4 regions of the Mesorhizobium sp. LEGMi-168a genome follow, and region 3 is predicted to be linked to each of the others. Evidence: predicted binding sites of a transcription regulator. Region 3 holds the regulator's gene; each other region holds the start of a gene.

What was found. The regulator PhoB, encoded in region 3, activates phosphate uptake and scavenging genes when phosphate is short. The targets are predictions, from matches to a motif close to TGTCATNNANCTGTCAT.
Region 1: a site for PhoB is predicted at 1,631-1,647, ahead of AC4FWB_RS33540 (ceramide glucosyltransferase). Genes of this name have one in related genera too.
Region 2: a site for PhoB is predicted at 1,347-1,363, ahead of olsB (l-ornithine N(alpha)-acyltransferase). Genes of this name have one in related genera too.
Region 4: a site for PhoB is predicted at 1,941-1,957, ahead of AC4FWB_RS00180 (PhoX family protein). Genes of this name have one in related genera too.

Annotation. Positions count from the first base shown of each region.
Region 1 covers NZ_JBZEGV010000061.1:6,944-10,803, reverse strand. The annotation lists gene AC4FWB_RS33550 (Hsp33 family molecular chaperone) at 1-936, shown strand, start outside; gene apaG (Co2+/Mg2+ efflux facilitator ApaG/CorD) at 1,133-1,525, opposite strand; gene AC4FWB_RS33540 (ceramide glucosyltransferase) at 1,747-2,892, shown strand; gene AC4FWB_RS33535 (ArsR/SmtB family transcription factor) at 2,927-3,859, opposite strand.
Region 2 covers NZ_JBZEGV010000005.1:261,421-265,280, reverse strand. The annotation lists gene AC4FWB_RS10035 (PAS domain-containing sensor histidine kinase) at 1-1,229, shown strand, start outside; gene olsB (l-ornithine N(alpha)-acyltransferase) at 1,429-2,301, shown strand; gene AC4FWB_RS10025 (trimeric intracellular cation channel family protein) at 2,407-3,039, opposite strand; gene grpE (nucleotide exchange factor GrpE) at 3,168-3,818, opposite strand.
Region 3 covers NZ_JBZEGV010000019.1:71,268-75,127, reverse strand. The annotation lists gene xylF (D-xylose ABC transporter substrate-binding protein) at 1-383, opposite strand, end outside; gene AC4FWB_RS22810 (ROK family transcriptional regulator) at 650-1,891, shown strand; gene phoB (phosphate regulon transcriptional regulator PhoB) at 1,892-2,581, opposite strand; gene phoU (phosphate signaling complex protein PhoU) at 2,601-3,308, opposite strand; gene pstB (phosphate ABC transporter ATP-binding protein PstB) at 3,327-3,860, opposite strand, start outside.
Region 4 covers NZ_JBZEGV010000001.1:39,876-43,735, forward strand. The annotation lists gene AC4FWB_RS00180 (PhoX family protein) at 1-1,887, opposite strand, end outside; gene AC4FWB_RS00185 (hypothetical protein) at 2,004-2,390, opposite strand; gene urtA (urea ABC transporter substrate-binding protein) at 2,697-3,860, shown strand, end outside.

The DNA of each region.
Region 1 (3,860 bases), on a different contig from region 3:
GTCGTGCCTTACGAGGTGGCGCCACTCGACGTGCGCGGCCGCACCGTGCAGCTCGGGCCGATGCTCGACGCCATCCTCGGTCGCCACGACTATCCCGAACCGGTGGCGCGCCTGCTGGCGGAAGCCTGCGTGCTGACCGTGCTGCTCGGCACGTCGCTGAAGTTCGAGGGCAAGTTCATCCTGCAGACACGCACGGATGGGCCGGTCGACATGCTGGTGGCGGACTTCGCCACGCCGCATGCGCTGCGCGCCTATGCGCGCTTCGACGCCGACCGGCTGCAGGCGCTGGTTGCCGCCGGCGAGACCTCGCAGCAGAAACTGCTCGGCACCGGCGTGCTGGCGCTGACCATCGACCAGGGCGCGCATACGCAGCGTTATCAGGGCATCGTCCAGCTCGACGGCACGTCGCTGGAAGAAGCCGCGCGCACCTATTTCCGCCAGTCGGAGCAGATCCCGACCGATCTCAAGATGTCGGTCGCCAAGCTGGTGACGCCGGGCCCCGGCGGCGCCCGCGAGCAATGGCGCGCCGGCGGCATCCTTGCGCAGTTCCTGCCGCAGGCGCCGGAGCGCATGCGCGTGCCCGACATTTCCGGCGGCGACGGCGATCCGCGCGACGCGGCGCACCAGCCGGCCGACAATTCCTGGCAGGAACTTCTGGCGTTGCTCGGCACCACTGAGCCGACCGAGCTCATCGACCCCACGGTCGGCGCCGAGCGGCTGCTCTACCGGCTGTTCCACGAACACGGCGTGCGCGTCTTCCGTGGCGTGCCCGTCGCCGACCAGTGCTCCTGCTCGCGCGAGAAGATCCGCGGCATCCTCGAAGGCTTTTCAGCCGACGAGATCAAGGACTCGACCGAGGACGGCGGCATCCACGTCGCCTGCGAGTTCTGCTCGACGCAGTACGACTTCGACCCGGCGGAATTCGCGGCACAGTAGCCTCTTCCTTCTCCCCGTTTCACGGGGAGAAGGTGTCACGAAGTGACGGATGAGGGGCGGCGCGAACGTCGGTGAAGATGGCGCCACATCCCGGCGCTGCCGTCGAACCTGAAGTAAATCTCAAAAGTTTGGCGCCTTTCTCCCCGTATAGTGACGGAGAGAAAGACGCTGTCGCTCGGGATTTCGCGAACTTATCCTAATTCACCGTCCGCCTTGTCCCCGGCATGTCGAGCGAGAAGGCGGGGATGGCGACGTCGAACGTCTCGCCGCGTCCGTTGCGCATCGTGTAATGGCCGACCATGATGCCGGATGGCGTCGAGAGCGGGCATCCCGACGTGTACTGGTAGCTGTCGCCGGGGTTGAGCTCCGGCTGGTCGCCGACGACGCCGGCGCCGCGCACTTCCTCGACGCGACCGCGCCCGTCGGTGATGTGCCAGTACCGAGACATAAGCTGCACGAATTCGTCCGACCGGTTGTCGATCGTCACCTGATAGCCCCACACATAGCGGTTCTCGGACGGATCGGAACGATCCTCCAGATAGAACGGCCTGACCTGCACTTCGATGTTGCGCGTGACGGCGCGATACATGGGCAACTCCGGTGCTGCGTCAGGGCAATATTTGTCGCCCTCCGCGGCTTTATCAACGGAAAGCGGCGTAACCTGCCGACCTCAAAGCGCAGTGCCGACAAACAATGTCATTTAAGTGACACATGACAATGTTGGTGTGCGAGCACTGTGCCGGGCGACTCGGGCGCTCTGTCGACTGATGAAACGGCCGCGGGCGGCCTTTCCGGAGTGACCAGATCTCGATGGAACCGACTTTCGCCGCCGCCTTTGCCTCGTCAGCCCTTCTTCTTTCAAATTTCGCCAGCATCCTGCTTGCATCGTCGCGGCTGAAGGCGCGTCGCATCATTCCTCCGCTCGCGGAGAAGCAGCCGCTGGTCTCTATCGTTGTGCCGTCGCGTGGCGTCGAGCCGTTCACCGAGGAGACGCTTGATCGCGCCTTCTCGCTCGACTGGCCGCGTTATGAGCTGATCTTCTGCGTCGCCGGCGCCGAAGACCCCGTGGTCAAGCTGATCAATGCCGCGATCGCGCGCTTCCCCAAGGTTCCGGCGCGGCTGCTCGTCGGCGACGACAGGGTCAGCGCCAATCCCAAGCTCAACAACTGCGTCAAGGGCTGGCAGGCGGCGCGGCACGACTGGGTGATCCTCGCCGATTCCAATGTGCTGATGCCCAAGGACTATGTCCAGCATCTGATGGCGGCCTGGCGGCCGGATACCGGCCTCGTCTGCTCGACGCCGATCGGCTCGCGGCCGGATGGGTTTTGGGCCGAAGTCGAATGCGCCTTCCTCAACACGCTGCAGGCGCGCTGGCAATATGCGGGCGAGGCGCTCGGCCTTGGCTTCGCCCAAGGCAAGAGCATGTTGTGGAGCAAGCCGATGCTCGACGCAAACGGCGGCATCCAGGCTTTAGCCGCCGAGATCGCCGAGGACGCGGCCGCCACCAAGCTGGTCAACGGCTTGGGACTGCGCGTCAATCTCGTCGCCTCGCCGTTCGAGCAGCCGCTCGGCCAGCGCGCGTTCGCCGAAATCTGGTCGCGCCAGGCGCGCTGGGCGCGGCTGCGCCGCGTCACCTTCCCGCTGTTTTTTGCCCCCGAGATCCTGACTGGTGTGGCGTTGCCGCTGCTGCTCGCGCTTATCGCGGCGGCCAGCGCCGGCGTCAGCCTGCCCACCACGGCGCTTTGCGTTCTGGCGATGGCCTATGTGCCGGAATGCCTGCTCGCCTGGTCCAAGGGCTGGTATATGTCACCGCGCAGCGTGACCGCGATGATCGTGCGCGACGCGATGCTTCCCGCCATCTGGGCGCGCGGCTGGTTGGGTGGCGCCGTCGAGTGGCGCGGCAACGCCATGACGATCCGCACCAGCGCGATAACCGAACTGGAAGAGATCGCCTGAGCCACGCCCAGGCGACGCACGCCCTCGTTCGTCGTCAGCGACCGAGCTCAAGCCGCATGACTATATCCTGGTCATAGTTGCCGAAGCCGCGCCCAAATATGTTGACGCCGCCAGGATGCTTCGCCTTCGCGTCGATGCCGATCCTCATCCGGATCGAGCGATGTTTGGTGATGCCGAGGTCGTCCATTGTGACGTCGGAGATTCTGACGCCGTCGATGAAGGACCCCGACTGGCCGATCCGCCAGTTCTTCAACTTGCCATATTGCGAGCCGGCCAGTTTCCACCAGCTTGGTGTATAGACACCGCGCTTGTCGCCATAGTCGCCCGGCGACGTCCAAGTGCCGACAGCGACGTCGTTCACCCAGAGCGTGAGGTCGGAAGGCCAGTCCATATTGGTGCCGGGAACCTCCGATGAGAGCTCCATCGAGAACTCGATCGACTCTATCCGGGCATTGAGCAACTTGGCGTTGTTCGGAAACTTGTACTCGACGCTGCCCATTCCGAACCAGATGAGCGCCGCCTGGACACGCGCTGGATCGAGGAAGGAATCAGGGACGTCCAGCAGGCCGATCACGCCATCGGTCGAGCACAGACCGCAAGGCGGACTGACCTCGACGGAGGTGAACAGGCCGAGAGGCATCGCGACTTCGATGACGTTCGCGTCGCGTTGAAGTTCCTCCTCCCCCTCGAACCGCACGATGATCTCATCGAAGCGGGCCGAACAGATCTTTTGATGGCCCTTCCTGGCCTTGACGGCCTCGGTCGCGATCAGGCCGGCTTCCTCGAGTGTCTGTACGTTGATGGCGACCGTCGATTGCGGCAGCTCCAGCCGGCGGGTGATGTCGTTGACGTTGAGTGGGCCTTCGCTGCGCAGGAGCTTGAGGATGCGTACGCGGATCGGTGACGCCAGTCCCTTCAAGATCTCGATGTCGTCCTCTGGATCGATGGTGAGGAAGTTGGGTTTCATG
Region 2 (3,860 bases), on a different contig from region 3:
GTCTCGGCTGCTACGTCGAGCCCGATGTGCCGCAGATGATCACCGCCGATCCCGGCCGCGTACGCCAGGTGCTGCTCAACCTCATCGGCAATGCCGTCAAGTTCACCGACGCCGGCGGCGTTCTGCTCACCGTCGCGCGCGCCCGCACCGAGAGCACCGACCGCATCTGCTTCACCATCGCCGACACGGGTCCGGGACTGCGCGAAGAGGACATGGAGCGCATCTTCGAGGAGTTCGAGCAGTCCGACGGCACCTCGACAAGGGTGCATGGCGGCGCCGGTCTCGGCCTTGCCATCTCCAAGCGGCTGGTGATCGCCATGGGCGGCGCGATCTCGGTTTCGAGCCGGCTCGGCGAAGGGTCCGAATTCGTCTTCGATATCCCCGCCACCGCGGCGACCGAGCCGCCGCCGCATCGCCACAACATCCTCTCGGACCGGCGCGCGGTGATCGTGTCCAAGAACGCGGTCGAGGCCGACGCCATCGCCCGCGCCATCCGCGCCCATGGCGGCGCGGTCGATATCGCCGCGACGCATGGCCAGGCCGCTTCGTTTGCCGCCGGCTGCAACGTGCTTCTGATCGATGCCGCGCTTGAAAACAGCGACGGCCGCTTGCTGAAGCGCCTGCGCGAGAGCGGCTTTGTCGATTGCGAGGCCATCACCCTGATCGCCCCGACCGATCGCGGCATGCTTGGCGAGTTCCGCGCCAACGGCTACGCGACATTCCTCGCCCGTCCGGTACGCGGCGAAACGCTGCTGCGTGTTCTGTTGACCGCCCAAGTGGCGGCGCCGGCCGAGCCGCGGCCGGAACCGCGCGGTGCCGCGTCCGCGCGCCGCCGCGACCAGGGCCTGTCCGTGCTGATCGCCGAGGACAATGACATCAACGCAATGCTTGCCCGCGCCACGCTGCTCAAGGCCGGGCATCGCGTCAAGATCGTCGGCAACGGCAAGGCCGCGGTCGAGGCCGTCACCGATGCCGGCCTCAAGCACCGTTTCGACGTGGTTCTGATGGACCTGCACATGCCGGTGATGGACGGGCTGGACGCGATCGCCGCCATCCGCCGCCATGAGGAAGCGCTTGCCGTGCCGCCGATCCCGATCATGGTTCTTTCGGCCGACAGCCAGGAAAAGACGCGCCACACCGTGCTGGCCCACGGCGCCAGCGGCTTCGTCACCAAGCCTCTCGACCCCGATGCGCTGGTCCAGGCCGTCGAAGGCCAGGTTGCGGCGTAACGATTTTTTTAGGTTTCGCGAACGCCTTGGATTGCTTGGCTTTCGCAGCCGTAACATAGCCGGTTGAAGGTATTGCCCAGCCGACGAAGTATTGCCGGGCTCGCCGTATCACGGTACTGTCACAATCCTGTTGCACCTACACCGTATCCCCGTGCCAAGAGGGATGGCTCGAAGGAGAGAATCACTCGTGCATACAGTCATGCCTGAATGCGACACTCGGCCGAACGCCAGCGCTTTGCTCGGCGCGCGTACCGCCGACGCTGTCGCAAGCGGCGCACCGCTGGGCCGTATCGGCAACCTTGAAGTGCGGCTCGCCCGCAACGGGGCCGAGATCGCCGCCGCCCAGGAAGTGCGCTACCGGGTATTCTATGACGAGCTTGGCGCGAGGAAGGATTTGTTCCAGGCGCAGGACCGGCGCGATGCCGACCGTTTCGACCCGCTCTGCGATCACCTTCTGGTGTTCGACACGTCGCTTCCCGGCCCCGAGCATCGCCGCATCGTCGGCACTTACCGCCTGTTACGCCAGGAGATCGCCACGGCCGCCGGCGGCTTCTACTCCGAGGGCGAGTTCGAGTTGACCAAGCTGGTCGCGCGCCATCCGGGCCAGCGCTTCCTGGAGCTCGGCCGTTCCTGCGTGCTGCCGGAATACCGTTCCAAGCGCACCATCGAGGCGCTCTGGCAAGGCATCTGGGCCTACATCAACCATTACGGCATCGGCGTGATGACCGGCTGCGCGTCCTTCCATGGCATCGTGCCGGCGGCCCATGCCGAGGCGCTGACCTATCTTGCCCATCACTGCCGCACCGACCAGGCCTGGGATGTGCGGGCGGTGGCCGGCCGCTACTGCTCGATGGACCTGATGCCGATCGAGGCCGTCAACGCCAAGGCGGCGATCGCCGCCATGCCGCCGCTGGTCAAAGGCTACCTGCGTGTCGGCGCCCGCATCGGCGACGGCTGCGTCATCGACCACGAATTCTCGACCGTCGATGTCTTCGTCGTCATGCCGGTCAACGAAATCGGCGCCCGCTACGTCAACTACTATGGCGGTGAAGGGCAGCGTTTCGCGGCTTGAGCCAGTGAGTAGTGAGTAGTGAGTAGTGAGTAGTGAGTAGTGAGTAGTGAACACATCACGGCTCGCGATTCTGTCACTACTGACTACTGACTATTCCCTACTCACTCACGGAATATCTTCCGGCCTCCGGCCGGGCCGGCTCTTATAGGCCGGGAACGACCAGCCGAATTTGAGCGCTCCCCCGCGTACCAGGAAAGCGGCCGCGAAGCCGAGCAGGCTGGATGAAAGCGCCGGCATGCCGACAAGGTCGCAAAGCGTGAAGATCGCCGCACCCGCAAGCGCCGCCGTGACATAGATCTCCGGTCTCAACAGCACGGAAGGCTCGCCGGCCAGCAGGTCGCGCAATATGCCGCCGAAGGTCGCGGTGAGCACTCCGGTGATGACCGACACGACCGGCGAGCCGGTGATCGCCAGGCCTTTTGCGGCCCCCATTACCGCAAAGGCGGCAAGCCCGATCGCATCGAGCCAGAGCAAGAGCTTGTAGCGGGATTCGACGCGATGGGCGCTGAAGAAGACAAGCACCGCCACGACGGCGCAGATCAGCACATAACCGCTATTGGCGACCCAGAACACCGGCAGGTTGAGGATGACGTCGCGAAGCGTTCCGCCGCCGATGCCGGTGACGCTGGCGAGAAACAGGAAGCCGATGATGTCGAGTTCTTTGCGCGACGCGGCAAGCGCGCCCGTCGCCGCGAAGACCGCGACGCCGGCATAGTCGAGCAGCTCGATGGGATTCAAAGGCATAAGGGAGTAGGGCAGTAAGGGAGTAGGGGAATAGGGAAAATTGAATAGCACAAGCCGAATGAATTGTACGGCTCTTCCCTACTCCCTTACTGCCTTACTGCCCTACTCCCTTACTCCCCTAATCACGCATCCTTCTCAGCCTGCTCATTGACCGGGCCCGGCTCGACCGCCGCCTCGGTCGCGGCGGCCTTCGGGCCGCCCTTGGAGACGCCGACCATCGCGGGCCTCAAGACGCGCTCGCCGATCGAATAGCCGGGTTGCACGACCTGGACGACGGTGCCGGCCGGAACGTCGGCATTGGGCACCTCGAACATCGCCTGGTGGAAGTTCGGGTCGAACTTCTCGCCCTCGGGCGCGAGCTTCTTCACGCCGTGCCGCTCCAGCGCCGACAGCATGGCGCGCTCGGTGAGGTCGACGCCCTCGATCAGCGCCTTGAAGCCGGCATCGCCCGCGGCCTTGGCCTCGGCCGGAATGGCGTCCAGCGCGCGGCGCAGATTGTCCGACACCGACAGCATGTCGCGGGCGAAGTTGGCCACCGCGTAAGTGCGCGCGTCATGCACGTCGCGCGCGGTGCGGCGCCGCAGGTTCTCCATTTCGGCCGCGACGCGCAGCGCGCGGTCCTTCAGTTCCTCGTTTTCCTTCAGCAGCCGCACAAGCGCTTCATAATCGCCGTCGACGCCGCCTTCAGCACGTTCGGCGGAAGCCTGGGCACCGGAAGCCTGCGTGGCTTCGATTTCCTCGGGCGCGCGTTCGTCTTTTGCCTGGTCGCTCATCGCCGTTTCCCGTCATTCGGATTGGTTGGATTTGCGCCCGAT
Region 3 (3,860 bases):
TCGAAGGTCAGGTAGAACACGTCCTTGTTCTCGATCAGGCGGTCGTAGCCGACGACCGGAATGCCTTCGTCCAGCGCCTTCTGAACTGCCGGCCCAATCGCCGAGGCGTCCTGCGCCAGGATGATCAGCGCGTTGGCGCCCTGCGAGATCAGGCTCTCGACGTCGGTCAGCTGCTTGCCCGGATTGGACTGCGCGTCGGCGGAGATGTACTTGTCCCCGGCGGCCTCGATGGCCTTCTTCATCGCCGCCTCGTCGGTCTTCCAGCGTTCTTCCTGGAAATTCGACCACGAAACGCCGATCACCTTGTCCTTTGCCTCTGCGACCGACGCCAGCGTCAGCGACATGGCGACACCCGCCAGGATGGCGGTTGCGAATCTCTTCATGATTTCCTCCCTGCGCCATTGCGGCGCGACCCAGACTGGCCCGAAGGCCGCACACAGAGGCTTTTTTTCGAGCCTCGAAAAAACACTGATGCAACGTCGAAGCGCTGTCAACTGCGATTCTGATGGTTTTTGAGGTGTCGCAAACTTTTTTTCGAGCTCCGCAATAAATAATGACAGCCCCGGCAGCTTCTGCCAGTATCCCTAGCACGTCGGCGACGGCCCATGGCATGATGAGAAGGCCGCGACGCCCGGGAGGAAGGAAAACGATGTCGGTCGGAATCCGCCACGACGACCTGCGCCGGCGCAACCGCGCCATGGTGCTCTCGGCCGTGCGCCGGGCCGACCAGCCGTCGCGCACGGAAATCGCCGCGACCACCGGGCTCAGCCACTCGACGATTTCGGCGATCTCTGCCGACCTGATCCAGGAAGGCATCCTGGCCGAGAGCAAGCCGAGCGAGACCACGTCGCTGAAGCGCGGCCGGCCACAAGTCGGCCTCGCCCTCAACCCCGAAGCGGCCGCGGTGGTGACGGTGGTACTGTCGCTGAATTTCCTCTCCGTCGCCGTCATCGACTATGCCGGTCAGGTCATCGCCGAAGAGCAGCGGCGCCTCGACACGCTGACCATGCCGCGCGACGAGCTGATCGGCGAATGCACGGCGATTGTCCGGCGCCGGCTGGAGGACCCGGATCTCGATGTCGGCAGCGTCGCCCGCATTGCCATGGGCATCCAGGGCATCACCGATTCCCACGCCCGCGCCATGCTGTGGTCGCCGATCACGCCGCTGACCGACATTCCCTTCGCCGACATCCTGGAGCATGAATTCGGCATTCCCGCCACCATGGAGAACGACTGCAACATGATGGCGGTGGCGCTGCAATGGCGCGACCCCGACCGCTACCGCGACAACTTCATCGCCATCCTGCTCTCGCACGGCATCGGCATGGGGCTGGTGCTGAAGGGCGAGCTGTTCACCGGCACGCACTCTTCCGGCGGCGAGTTCGGCCACATGATCCACCGTCCCGGCGGCGCGCTCTGCCGCTGCGGACGCCGCGGCTGCGTCGAGGCCTATGCCGGCAACTACGCCATCTGGCGCAGCGCCATGAAGATGAGCGAGGATGCCGAGCCGGTCGACGTCGGCGACGCCGACATGCGGGCTCTTGCCGCGAAGGCGCGCGAAAAAGACGGCCCGGAGCGCGAGGCCTATCGCCGGGCGGGCGAAGCGCTGGGCTTTGGGCTGGGCAGCCTGTTCGCGCTGATCGACCCGGCGCCGGTCGCCATGGTCGGCGTCAGCGCCGCGGCTTTCGACCTGATCGAGCCGGCGTTGCGGGAAGCCATCGCCCAGACCGCCGGCGGCCAGCACTCAAAATCGATCTCCTTCGACACTGAGCCGAACGAATTGCCGCTGATACGCGAAGGCTGCGCCATGCGCGCGCTGAGCTTCGTCGACCAGGAGATTTTCGCGCCGGGCGTGCAGGCGAGGACCGGCACCGGAAAGAACGTCGCCTGATCAGTCTTCCCTGATCGCGTAGCCCGCCCCGCGTATCGTGCGGATGACGTCCGGCATGCGGCCGTTGTTGACCGCCTTGCGCAGGCGTCCGACATGCACGTCCACCGTGCGCTCGTCGATATAGATCGTCTCGCCCCAGACATTGTCGAGCAGCTGGCTGCGCGAGAACACCCGGCCGGGATGCCGCATCATGAATTCGAGCAGCCGGAACTCGGTCGGGCCGAGCCTGATCTCGCTCTTCTTGCGGTAGACGCGGTGCGATTCGCGGTCGAGCACGATGTCGCCGACCTTGAGCACGCTGGACAGCACCTCCGGCTTGGCGCGGCGCAACAGCGCCTTGACCCTGGCCATGAATTCCGGCGTCGAGAACGGCTTGACCAGGTAGTCGTCGGCGCCCGTCGAGAGGCCGCGCACGCGATCGCTTTCCTCGCCGCGCGCGGTCAGCATGATGATCGGCAGCCGCTCGGTCTCGGGCCGCATCCTGAGGCGCCGGCAAAGCTCGATGCCGGAAACCGCCGGCACCATCCAATCGAGCACCAGAAGGTCGGGCACGTTCTCCTGCAGGCGGATCTCGGCCTCGTCGCCGCGGGTCACCACCTCGACCTGATAACCCTCGGATTCGAGGTTGTAGCGGAGCAGCACCCCCAGCGGCTCCTCGTCCTCCACCACCATGATGCGTGGGGCGATCATTTGGCAGGCACCTTCGCTGTCACGCCGCCGGCGCCGACATCGCCGTCTCGTCCTGCTTCGGACGATTGGCGGGCAATTGGGTGCCGGTCAGCACATAATAGGCGTTCTCGGCGATGTTGGTCACATGGTCGCCGATGCGCTCCAGATTCTTGGCGCAGAACAGGAGGTGCGTACAAGCCGTGATGTTGCGCGGATCCTCCATCATGTAAGTCAGGAGCTCGCGGAAGACGGAGGTGTATTTGACGTCGACGCGCTCGTCGTCGTTCCTGAGCTTGGCGAGCGCCGTGGCGTCGCCCGCCGTGTACTCCTCGATCACGCCCTGGACCTGGATCAGCACCAGCTGCGCCATCGCGTCGATCGAGTGCGATAGGTCGCGCGGCGCGGCGCTGACGCCGACGGAGCCGACGCGCTTGGCGATGTTCTTGGCGAGGTCGCCGATGCGCTCGAGGTCGCCGGCCATGCGGATGGCGCCGACCACGCTGCGCAGGTCGTCGGCCATCGGCTGGCGCTTGGCGATCAGCGTGATGGCGCGGTCGTCGAGCTCGCGCTGACGCGCGTCCATGATGGCGTCGTCGGAGACGACGCGCTGCGCCAAAGCATTGTCGGAATTGAGCAGAGCCTTGGTCGAGGCGCCGACCATCGAGCCGGCGAGATCGCCCATATCACGGATGAGCCGGCTGATCTGCCCGAGATCCTCGTCGAAGGAAGCGACCGTATGGGCCATGATTGATGTCCTCGTGTGAACTCAGCCGAAGCGGCCGGTGATGTAGTCCTGCGTGCGCTTCTCGCGGGGCGAGGTGAAGATCTTCTCGGTTCGGTCGAACTCGACCAGCTCGCCGAGATACATGAACGCCGTCTGCCGCGACACGCGCGCCGCCTGCTGCATGTTGTGGGTGACGATCACGATCGTGTAGTCGGCCTGCAATTCGTCGATCAGTTCCTCGATCTTGGCGGTCGACAGCGGATCGAGCGCCGAGGCCGGCTCGTCGAGCAGGATGACCTCCGGCTTCACCGCCACGGTGCGGGCGATGCAGAGCCGCTGCTGCTGGCCGCCCGAAAGGCTCTGGCCGCTGGCGTTGAGCTTGTCCTTGACCTCGTTCCACAGCGCCGCGCGCTTCAGCGCCTGCTCGACGCGGTTGTCCATCTCGGCCTTGCTGATCTTCTCATACAGCCTGACGCCGAAGGCGATGTTCTCGTAGATCGACATCGGGAACGGCGTCGGCTTCTGGAACACCATGCCGATCTTGGTCCTGAGCAGGTTGAGGTCCTGCGAGCGGTC
Region 4 (3,860 bases), on a different contig from region 3:
GCGGCGGATGGCGACCACCGACGGTCGCGGCGGCTGGCCGTCCTTGAAGTCGGGCCATAGGGATTGTGCCTTGTCCAGCGTCTCGGCATCCTCGGACGGGTGCTGGACGGAGAGGAACAGCGTGGTGCCGTCGGGCGTGAAGCAGGGTCCGGTCGCCTCGGCGCCGTGCGGGCAGGTGAAGAGCAGCTTTGGCAACCCACGCGCAGCACCCTCTGTGTCGACGCCATAGACGCCGTCCGGCAGGTCGAAATCGTTGGCGCCGTCGGTCGCCACCCACAGCCGGCCCGCCGGATCGAAGGTGATATTGTCGGGGCAGACAAACCAGCCATTATCCGACGTGTCCGGATGGAAGGTGGCGCCGACCTTGGCGTCCTTGGGGTTGCCGCAGAGCACGAACAGGTCCCAGGCATATTTGTCGGCGGTATGGTCGGCGTCGGGGCCGCGGCCACCGGGCGGGATCAGTTCGACGATGTGGCCCCACAGGTTTTCCGGCCGCGTGTTGGCCGGGTTGATCTTGGATTCGTCACGCTTCTTGTTCTTGGTCATGACGGCGTAGACGCGGCCGGTAACCGGATTGGTCTCGATGTCCTCCGGCCGGTCCATCGGCGTCGCGCCGAGCGCATCGGCGGCAAGGCGCGTCTTCAGAAGCACCTCGGCCTGGTCGGCAAAACCGTTCTCGGCAGTGAGCTTGCCCTGGCCGTGGATCAGCGGCAGCCAGCTCATCGTGCCGTCGCCGTCGAAACGCGCCACCGACAGGACGCCGTCGTCGAGAAGATCCTTGCCGGAGGCGGGGTTCGCCGGATCGTAAGGTTTTGCCGAGACGAAGCGGTACATGTACTCAAAATAATCATCGTCGCCCATGTAGACGACGATGCGGCCGTCCTTGTTGCGCACGACGGTAGAGGCCTCATGTGACATGCGACCGAGCGCGGTGCGCTTCACCGGCTTCGACTGCGGATCGTAGGGATCGATCTCGACCACCCAGTCGAACCGGTTCGGCTCGTTCGGCTCCTTGTCGATGTTGAAGCGGTCATGGAAGCGGCCGCGGCCGTAGATGTCGGAACCGTCGAAGCCGTAGCGGTCGAGGATGTCGGCCGTCGGCGCCTTCTTGGGGTCGCCGCCGAAGAGGTCGGAAACGCCTTCCTCACAGGTCAGCACCGTGCCCCAGGGCGTGACGCCGCCGCTGCAATTGTAGCTGGTGCCCAGCACCTTGCTGCCGGTGGCGTCGGCCGAGGTTTGCAGCAGCGCATGGGCGGCGACGGGACCGGAGACAACCATCTCGGTGTTGGCGGTGATACGGCGGTTGAGCGGGCTGTCCTCGATGATCGACCAGTTGCCGTCCTTGAGCATCACCTCGACGATCGAATGGCCCATCGCCGCGAGGCCGAGATCGACCTGTTCCTTGGTCATCGTCTTGCCGGCGTCGTCCTCGGTCATGCCGGGGAACATGACATTCGGCGAGATGTATTCGTTGTTGACGCAGAGCAGACCGTGGTCGGAATTCTCCGAACCCTTGGGCAGCGGCATGAAGGCGATGTAGTCGCAATTGTAACCGAAGCGCTTCTCCTGCTCTTCCGCCGCGACCTTGTTGCCGTCGAATTCGGGCAGGCCGGCAGCGAGCGCATCGCCCCAGCGCGCGACGATGGTCGTCTCATAACCTTCGGCGGCGGCGTGGGTCTTGTCGTAGACCCGCTTCAGTTCGGGAAAGCCGAGGGTGGATTGAGCGGCTGCCGCATGTGTTTCGCCGGCAAACAAGGAGCCGACGAAGCTGCCGCCGGCAATCAGCGCGCCGGAGGCGATGCCGCCCTTGAGGAGCTCGCGGCGCGAGACGCGCGCGGCAATGACGTCGCGAATGACGGGGGAGGGTGAGGACGGGGAGTTGGCCATCGTTTCTGCCTCTCGGGTGGATGTTGACGACAGCCGCTGCCTAAGCCGCTTCGGCAACATCCGGATGACATGAGAGGGCGGAATGGGGATGGCAGGCGCTGATGGCGCTGCCACCGCTATCTTTTGGTGCAGGTCGAAGCCGTGAAGGCGCCGTCCTGCTGCTTCAGGATGATGTCGAAGGAGGGGCCGGCCGGATCATCCAGCGTCGCTTGCGTCAGCGAGATCGAGTTGCCGCCGCTGGTGTAGCCGCCGAGCGGGCCGAGCCAGCTGATCTCGCCATTGGCATCCATCTGATAATTGTAGGTTCCCGAGGTGCCGAAGGTCACCGGGCCGCTATAAACATTGCCCTTGATGGTTATGTCGCCGAGGTTGAGGAACAGGCCGAGCAGATACACCTCGCAGTGATAGGTCCCGTCGGGCAGCTTGCCGTCGGTGAAGTCGGCGCGGGCGCCGCCGGCGGCGGACAAGAGAAGCAGGAAGCTCAGGATGATGCGTAAGGCCATGACGTCGCTCGTTTGCGCGGCGACCTTGCCCCATTTTGCCATCGTCTCGCAACCGCGATCCGATTGCCGTATGCAGAGCCGAGATCAAAGTTTAGGCATTTTTACCATTTGGGCAAAATATAGGCAGAGATGCGCAAAGTTTTCTCAATCCGTATTCACCCCGAAGACTCAACAAGTTCGACGGCTATCCGATAACCGATTGTAAATACTTATCTATCGCTCTTCACCCCCTCACGCTTCCACGTTTGGCACGTCGCTTGCAGCGCTATGTTGCGATGCAAAACAACCAGCTTGGGAGCGTGGAACATGAGGGGTAATTTCTCGGCAATAACAAAAATGTTTTCGGCCGGCGTGATCGCCACCGGCCTGGCGATGTCGTCCCCGGCCAGGGCGGCCGACGACACGATCAAGGTCGGCATCCTCCATTCGCTGTCGGGGACCATGGCGATTTCGGAGACGACGCTGAAGGACGTCATGCTGATGCTGATCGATGAGCAGAACGCCAAGGGCGGCCTGCTCGGCAAGAAGCTTGAGGCGGTCGTCGTCGATCCGGCGTCGAACTGGCCGCTCTTCGCCGAAAAGGCACGCGAGCTGATTTCGAAGGACAAGGTGGCGGCGGTGTTCGGCTGCTGGACCTCGGTGTCGCGCAAGTCGGTGCTGCCGGTGTTCTCGGAGCTCGACAACATCCTGTTCTACCCCGTCCAGTATGAGGGCGAGGAGAGCGAGCGCAACGTCTTCTACACCGGCGCGGCGCCGAACCAGCAGGCGATTCCGGCCGTCGACTATCTGATGAGCGCCGATGGCGGCTCGGTGAAGCGCTGGGTGCTCGAAGGCACCGACTATGTCTATCCGCGCACGACCAACAAGATCCTCGAAGCCTACCTCAAGTCGAAGGGCGTGCCGGCCGAGGACATCATGGTCAACTACACGCCGTTCGGCTTCTCCGACTGGCAGACCGAGGTCTCGGCGATCAAGAAGTTCGGCTCGGCCGGCAAGAAGACGGCCGTCGTGTCGACCGTCAACGGCGACGCCAACGTGCCGTTCTACAAGGAGCTCGGCAACCAGGGCATCAAGGCCGAGGACATCCCGGTCATGGCCTTCTCGGTCGGCGAGGAAGAACTGGCCGGCCTCGATACCGGGCCGCTGGTAGGCCATCTCGCCGCCTGGAACTACTTTGAAAGCGTCGATACGCCCGAGAACAAGAAGTTCATCGACGACTGGCACAAGTTCATCAAGAACGACAAGCGCACCACCAACGACCCGATGGAAGCCCACTATATCGGCTTCAACATGTGGGTGAAGGCGGTCGAGAAGGCTGGCACCACCGATCCGGACAAGGTCATCGACGCCATGGTCGGCGTGTCGGTGCCGAACCTGACCGGCGGCTATTCGACGATGATGCCGAACCATCACATCACCAAGCCGGTGCTGATCGGCGAGATCCAGGCCGATGGCCAGTTCGAGACCGTC